DNA from 2 places in the Gordonia sp. DT101 genome. Region 2 is predicted to be linked to the other one. Evidence: riboswitches for the same ligand, from Rfam matches in the RefSeq annotation. Region 2 holds a riboswitch; the other holds the start of a gene.
What was found. A riboswitch is a leader RNA that binds a small molecule or an ion and turns the genes downstream of it on or off. The one in region 2 is predicted to bind cobalamin.
Positions count from the first base shown of each region.

Region 1 (3,405 bases), 160 kb from region 2:
GTCACCCCGATCCGATCGGCAACTGCCAGAACCGAGTCCACCTGTCCGACGGCATCGGCGACGGCGGCACCCCCGGCGCCGTCATGCCCGGGCGTGTGGTCGCCGTGTCCGCTGTGTGCACCGGCGGACGTGGCGGAGTCGTCAAGGGAGGTCGACACACTCGGGGTCGTCCAGCTCAGTGCCTGACGCAGCTCGCCGATGTTGTCGCCGGCGAAGCGCGACCAGGTGAGGCCGGTCGCCGACAGGAACAGCACCCCCACGACGATCCAGACACCCACGGCACCATGCCAGTTCAGTGTGCGGGCCCGGCCCCCGGTTGAACGGTCGACGCTGATCAGCCGAGCCTTCCGGTCACGCCTCATCCGGCGATACCGCGCAATCCACAACGCGAGACCCGCCAGTGCGATCACCCACAGCCACGACGCCGCGAGTTCGCTGTAGACGCGACCAGGTTCTCCCAGATGGAGGTGACGATGCAACTGGCTGATCCAGGTCCGCAGCGGTAAGGCCCCGGCACTCCCGTAGCTCACCAGCTCGCCGACCGGGCGCGCGGTGACCGGATCGACGAAGACCGCCATCCGCTCCGATTCTCCGAGCGACGGGTCGTCGAACAGCACGCGCGTGGTGTCACCTGGCGCGGCTGCCGGACGCACGGCGGAGAGAGCGAGATCCGGTCGGGTGGCCATGGCCGCGCGGATCTGATCGGCCACGGGGCGGGCCTGACCCGTGCTGTCGGTGTGCAGTTGCTCGCGGTAGACGACCTTCTCGAGACCGGGTGCGAGTGCGTAGAGGCCTCCGCTGACGACCGCGACGATCAGAAACGGTGCGATCAGGATGCCGGCATAGAAGTGGAGTCGTCGCACCAACGGTTCCCAGCCGATGTGGCGCCCACCGGGCCGGCGACCGGCCGGGTCGGTCGGTGGCGAGGAGTCGAGCGGCTGTCGGGGTGGTTCCTGGGTGAGGGACACAGAGGTCCGCCTTTCGAGAGCTGGATGCGCCGCACGACAGATGAGGTCGTGCGCATACGCAGAGAGCCGACCGCCGCGCGTGGTCGACACGCGAGCAGGTCAGCGAGGGTGAGGAATGGTCACATCGCCGGGATCGGGGGACCCCGGGTACCCACCGGGCGGACACACCTGCGGCCGGGCCGCAGGCGGTCGTCGGTCGCGGGCAGCACGCTCCAGGACATCGAGACGTCGACTGGCGCCGAGATGAGCGTGAGAACGGCCCGGATCACCACCGACAGGGCGGCGATCACCGCGGTCTCCAGACCGATCGCCAGGGCGACCGCCACCACGGTGGCGACGATGTGAAAGGTCGCCATCGAGGGAGTCAGCAGCGTGGCGTGGTGATGAGAAAGGGCGGCGAGTGCGAGGTGACCCACGAGCTGTCCGCCGACGAGCATGCCGACGAGGCCCGGCCATCCGGCGCGCGGCGGGGAGGCGGCGGTGGCGGTCCAGCCGAGCCCCGCGCACACCGCGACCAGAAGAGTGAGGGCCGTGGAGTCGGGCAACCCGCCGCCCGCGGCTGCGTGCGCGATGGTCGAGGTGACCCCCGACGACGCGCCGACAACGCAACCCCGAACCTTGTCGAGGGCGCGTGCCTGCGGATGCATGGCCCGCATCGTATGACGGCGCTGCGGGGCCGATCGAGTCGGCTGCTAAGTTCGGTGCTGCGTCGGTCTTCGTCCGGTTCGTCCGGATCGAGCGTAAGAGGGAATCTGGTGCGAATCCAGGGCTGCCCCGCAGCGGTGACCGGAAACGACAGCGGCCAGGAGCACTGGGTCAGCGATGACCTGGGAAGCGGCCGTCAGTAGGTGGCACGAACTGTGCCGTGTCCGGGAGTCCGAAGACCTGCCGACGTGACCGCGGCGGCGTGCCGCGGTCGACATCGACTCCGTGGGACATGGTCGGTGCCGCCGACCTGTCGGCGTCGTCGTGTGTCCTCGGTGAGTGACGAGGTGGGATGACCGGGCAGTGGTTGCGCGTGAGCGTGCTGAGTGTGCTCTGCGTGTCGGGGCTCCTGACGATCTCCGTGCTCGGGCTCATCTTCGGTACGGCACACGTCCCGTGGCGCGATGCCGTCGGCTATGTGTGGGCCGACCTGACCGGCGGCGTGGTCACCGCCGGGGATGCCGCCGACTACCGGATCGTGGTCGATTCGCGACTCCCTCGCGTTCTCACCGGTGCCCTGGTCGGGGCGGGACTGAGCACCGTCGGCCTCGTGGTGCAGGCAATGGTCCGCAACGCGCTGGCCGACCCGTACGTGCTCGGTATCTCGTCGGGAGCGTCAGTGGGCGCCACCGCGGTGGTGCTGTTCGGTGTCTTCGCCGGAGTCGGTGTCTACGCGCTCCCGACCGCTGCGTTCGTGGGGGCGTTGGTCGCCACCGTGATCGTCTTCGCAATCGCGAGATCGGCCGGCGGTCTCACACCGCTGCGGCTGGTGCTCACCGGAACCGCTCTGGGTTACGGGTTTTCGGCATTGACCACAGTGCTGGTCTTCCTCGCGCCCGCCGGAGATGCCGCTCGCAGCGTGATGTTCTGGTTGTTGGGCAGTCTGGCCGCGACGAGCTGGCACACCGCAGGGCTCGTGGCGGCGGTGGTGCTGGTCGGCCTCGTGGTCGTCGCAGGATTGGCCCGCCAGCTCAACGCGTTGGCAATGGGCGACGAGGTGTCCGCGTCACTCGGGTTGCGCGCCTCACGATTCCGCATGCTGCTGTTCATCGTGGCCGCGCTCATGACCGGCGTCATGGTCTCGGTGTGTGGGGCGATCGGGTTCGTCGGGCTGGTGGTGCCGCATGTGGCGCGACTTCTGGTGGGCGCCGACCATCGCCGGTTGGTGGTGGTCACCCCGCTCATCGGCGCGGTGTTCCTCGTCGCCGCGGATCTGCTTGCCCGAACGCTCGTCCCACCGCAAGAACTCCCGCTCGGTGCGATCACGGCCGCGGTCGGGGTGCCGGTCTTCCTGCTCCTGATGCGCCGGCGCGGTACGGAGGCGGGGTGATGCGGGGGGTCGACTACGACGAAGTGGGTGTCGAGATCGGACATGCGACGATCCTTCGTGACGTGACCGTCCACGCGCCGCCGGGCAGTTTCCTGGGCATCATCGGCCCCAACGGCAGCGGCAAGTCGACGATGCTGCGTTGCCTGTATCGCGCACTCGACCCGACTCGGGGGCGTGTACGGGTGGGCGACCGCGACATCACGTCGATCAGCATGCGGGACAACGCTCGTCAGGTGGCAGCCCTCACCCAGCGGATCGCGCTCGACTTCGACTTCACGGCAGCGGAGGTGGTCGCGACCGGTCGTCTGCCGCACCGATCGCTGACGGCCTCGACTGCCCGCCGCGACCGGGAGATCTGTGCCCAGGCGATGCACGACGCGGGCGTCACCCATCTCGTCGACC
Region 1 is NZ_JBNCLX010000003.1:271,159-274,563, reverse strand. Features, by position in the region: gene ACLQ3I_RS12580 (PepSY-associated TM helix domain-containing protein) at 1-968, opposite strand, end outside; gene ACLQ3I_RS12575 (hypothetical protein) at 1,088-1,615, opposite strand; cobalamin riboswitch at 1,662-1,875, shown strand; gene ACLQ3I_RS12570 (FecCD family ABC transporter permease) at 1,966-3,003, shown strand; gene ACLQ3I_RS12565 (ABC transporter ATP-binding protein) at 3,003-3,405, shown strand, end outside.
Region 1: another riboswitch for cobalamin. It lies ahead of ACLQ3I_RS12570 (FecCD family ABC transporter permease); the one in region 2 lies ahead of metE (5-methyltetrahydropteroyltriglutamate--homocysteine S-methyltransferase).

Region 2 (3,405 bases):
CTGCTCGGCGAAATACTGCACCATGTCATTGCGTTCGGGCTCACCGTGCACCAGCACGTCGAGGCCGATCTTCTCCTGCAGGGCAACGACATCCGCGATCTCGGCGCGCATCCGGCGCAGGTACTCGTCCCGGTCGATCGCGCGGGACCGCAGCGCGGCGCGGGCCTTGCGGATCGCCACGGTCTGCGGGTAGGAGCCGATCGTCGTGGTGGGCAGCACGGGCAGACCTAGTCGCAGGTTCTGCTCGGCGATACGGCCCGCCGCGTCGCCGCGGGTCGCGTCTGCGTCGGTGACGGCGGCGAGCCGATCACGAACTGCATTGTCTCGTAGCCGGGTGTCGGTGTCCCGCGTCGCAAGTGCTGCCCGACACGCGTCGAAAGCCTCGGTCTCGGCCTCACGGCCACTGCGAAGCGCGCGCGACAACGTCGCGACCTCGCCGAACTTCTCGGAGGCGAAGGCGAGCCAGCCGCGCAGATTCGGATCGAGCGAGTCCTCCTCGGCCAGGCTGTACGGCACATGAAGCGTGGAGCACGAGGTGGAGACCGCGAGATCACCCGCCGAACCCAGCAGCGTGCCGAGAGTCGCCAGCGCACGATCGAGGTCGGTGCGCCAGATGTTGCGTCCGTCGACGACACCGGCGACGAGCAGCTTCTCCGACAACTCGGGGACCGCGGCCACCGTTGCCACGCTGCCCTCGACCAGGTCGACGGCGATGCCCTCGACTTCGGTTCGGGCGAGCGCTGCCAGCGAATCGCCGGGATCGCCGAAGTAGGTGGCGACGAGGATGGCGGGACGCCGGGTCACGCGGCTCAGTCGTGCGTAGACGGAGCCGGCCAGGTCGGGTAGCCCGTCGACGACGTCGGTCACCAGGGCGGGCTCGTCGAACTGCACCCACTCGACCCCGGCGTCGGTGAGGCGGTCCAGTAGTTCGGCATACAGCGGCACGAGATCGTCGATACGGGTGATCGGCACCGGTCCGTCACCCACTGCTTTCGCCAACGCCAGGAACGTGATCGGTCCCACGACAACCGGCCGGGCCACGATGCCGGCACCGTGCGCCTGCGCCACCTCGGCGAGCACCTTGTCCGGGCGAAGGGCGAAGGTGGTCTCGCTCGAGATCTCCGGTACGAGGTAGTGGTAATTGGTGTCGAACCACTTGGTCATCTCCAGCGGCACGATGTCGGCAGTTCCGCGCGCTGCCGCGAAATAGCGGTCCAGCGGGTTGTCGATGGCGGCGACTCGCGGTGGCAGTGCGTCGAGCATCACCGCGGTGTCGAGTATCTGGTCGTAGTAGGAGAACGTGTTGACCGGGATGGAGTCGATTCCGGTGGCGGCGAGCTCTTCCCACGAGCGGCGGCGCAGATCTGCGGCCGCTGTCTCGAGATCGGTGGCGGTGACCCGGTCTGCCCAATAGCCTTCGACGGCGCGCTTGAGTTCGCGATGCGGGCCGATGCGGGCCGTGCCCAGTGTGGTCGCGGTGAACCGCCGAGCGGATTGGTTCGGTGAAGACATGAGAGTTGTACTCCTGCAAACGATACGGAAGGTCCGCCGCCCTGCAGGGGCAGTCGAGCGAGCAAGCGTCGAGGATGCCGGAATCCCGGACATCGCAACCTCACCAGTTCGACCTGCGCCCAGTCCACGAGACGGCGAGCCACCGGACGCGGCGCGTCCGGTACACCTGGCAGGTCTTCGGGCTCATCGGCGGGCCTTGCCCAGCAACTGCTGAGCGGAGGCATTCCTACTGACCGTCGCTTCCCGGACCAGGGTCCAGTGCATCTGACGGCGGTCGTTCCGACTTACCGCTGCGGGACAGCTCCGGATTCTCACCGGATTCCCTCTTGGTCGGTATCCGTCCAGGACGCCGACGTCGACGCCACCCAGTGCTAGGGCTCAACATGTCCCTCGAGTGGCGAACCAACTGCGTCTTCCACCGTAGCGATGACGGTCGTCGGGCCAACACACGGGACGCCGTCAGACGGTTCACCTTCGTCACGGTTATCTCAAACGTCACAAAGTGTGCGATGATGGTGTCGCGAGTGCCACATGGCTCTCGTGTGCAAAATAGAGAGAAGTACCAGCATCATGGCTCAAGGAACCGTCAAGTGGTTCAACAGCGAAAAAGGCTTCGGCTTCATCGCTCCCGACGACAGCACCGATGGTGACGTTTTCGTTCACTACTCGGCCATTCAGGGCGGCGGATACCGCAGCCTCGAAGAGCAGCAGCGCGTCCAGTTCGAGGTCGAGCAGGGCCCCAAGGGCCCGCAGGCGACCACTGTGACCGCCATCTGACCACAGTCTTCAACAACGAACGCCGCTCGGGTTTCCCGGGCGGCGTTCGTTGTTGTGTCACAAAGCATGTGGCACTACTCCGGCGGCACTGACCGGGTCAGCCGACGGGGTTCGAGTCGGTGGCGCCGCACTGCAGCGCGGCGCGTCGGAGGATTCGCTGGGCGTCCCGGTACAGGTGGCTGTGCTCGGAGCCCGGTGAGCTCGTGCACTGACCGGCCTGCCGCAACAACGTGGCGGCCAGCGCTGACTGGGTCCTGGGCGGAATGACGAGCAGGGTCACCTCGGCGTGATCCGCGGTGATCGACATCAGCGGCAACATGTCAGGCGAATTCTCGGAGTCGAATCCGGGATAGCGCGCGAAATTGCGCCAATTCACGTCGATGCGGGTGATGGTCCCGAGCCTGCTGCGGCCGGCCGCCTGCAGGGCGGGAAGCTCCTGCGAGATCTGCGATGTGTAGGGCAGCCATGCCCCGGCGATCGGGAGTGTGAGGTCGGGTGCGAGTTGGAGACGGGTCGGACCGAGTGCGAGTGGCACGGTCTCGCCGCCGCTCAGTCTCGCCCGGCGGAGTAGGGGTTGTCCTGTGCGTCGGAGAACTGGAGCTCAGAGGTGGCCGTGGTCGCCTGCACGGCCGCATGAGTGGTGTCGGTGCAGTGCGAAAAAAGGTTGGAATCGTTGGACATCGGATATCCGTTCGGAGAGGTGATCGGTGGAGTCCGGCTCGAGAGCGTCGATCCACCGCCGACTCGGTCCGCGCGATTGCGTGGACGCGACATGACGTCGGCTTCATTTCGACTCTACCCCCTGCCCTGTGGCGTCCGTCGCATTCGGGGCACCGGTGGCCGGGCCCGCAGGGAGCGGACGCGCCGCCGATGTGCTCGGTCAGCTGCCCCGGTAGGTCGTGTAGGAATACGGACTGAGCAGCACCGGGACGTGGTAATGGCGGGCGGGGTCGTCGACTGCGAAACAGATGTCGATCTCCGGATAGAAGCCATCGATCCCGTGCGTGTCGAACCACTCTCCGGTGTCGAACACGAGGTGATACGTGCCCGGGGTGAGCGGTGCGGAGCTGACCTGACCGATCCGGCCGTCATCATCGGTGAGCCCTGCGGCCAGTT
Region 2 is NZ_JBNCLX010000003.1:114,686-118,090, reverse strand. Features, by position in the region: gene metE (5-methyltetrahydropteroyltriglutamate--homocysteine S-methyltransferase) at 1-1,512, opposite strand, end outside; cobalamin riboswitch at 1,664-1,896, opposite strand; gene ACLQ3I_RS11860 (cold-shock protein) at 2,083-2,289, shown strand; gene ACLQ3I_RS11855 (DUF5994 family protein) at 2,387-2,824, opposite strand; gene ACLQ3I_RS11850 (hypothetical protein) at 2,839-2,970, opposite strand; gene uraH (hydroxyisourate hydrolase) at 3,170-3,405, opposite strand, start outside.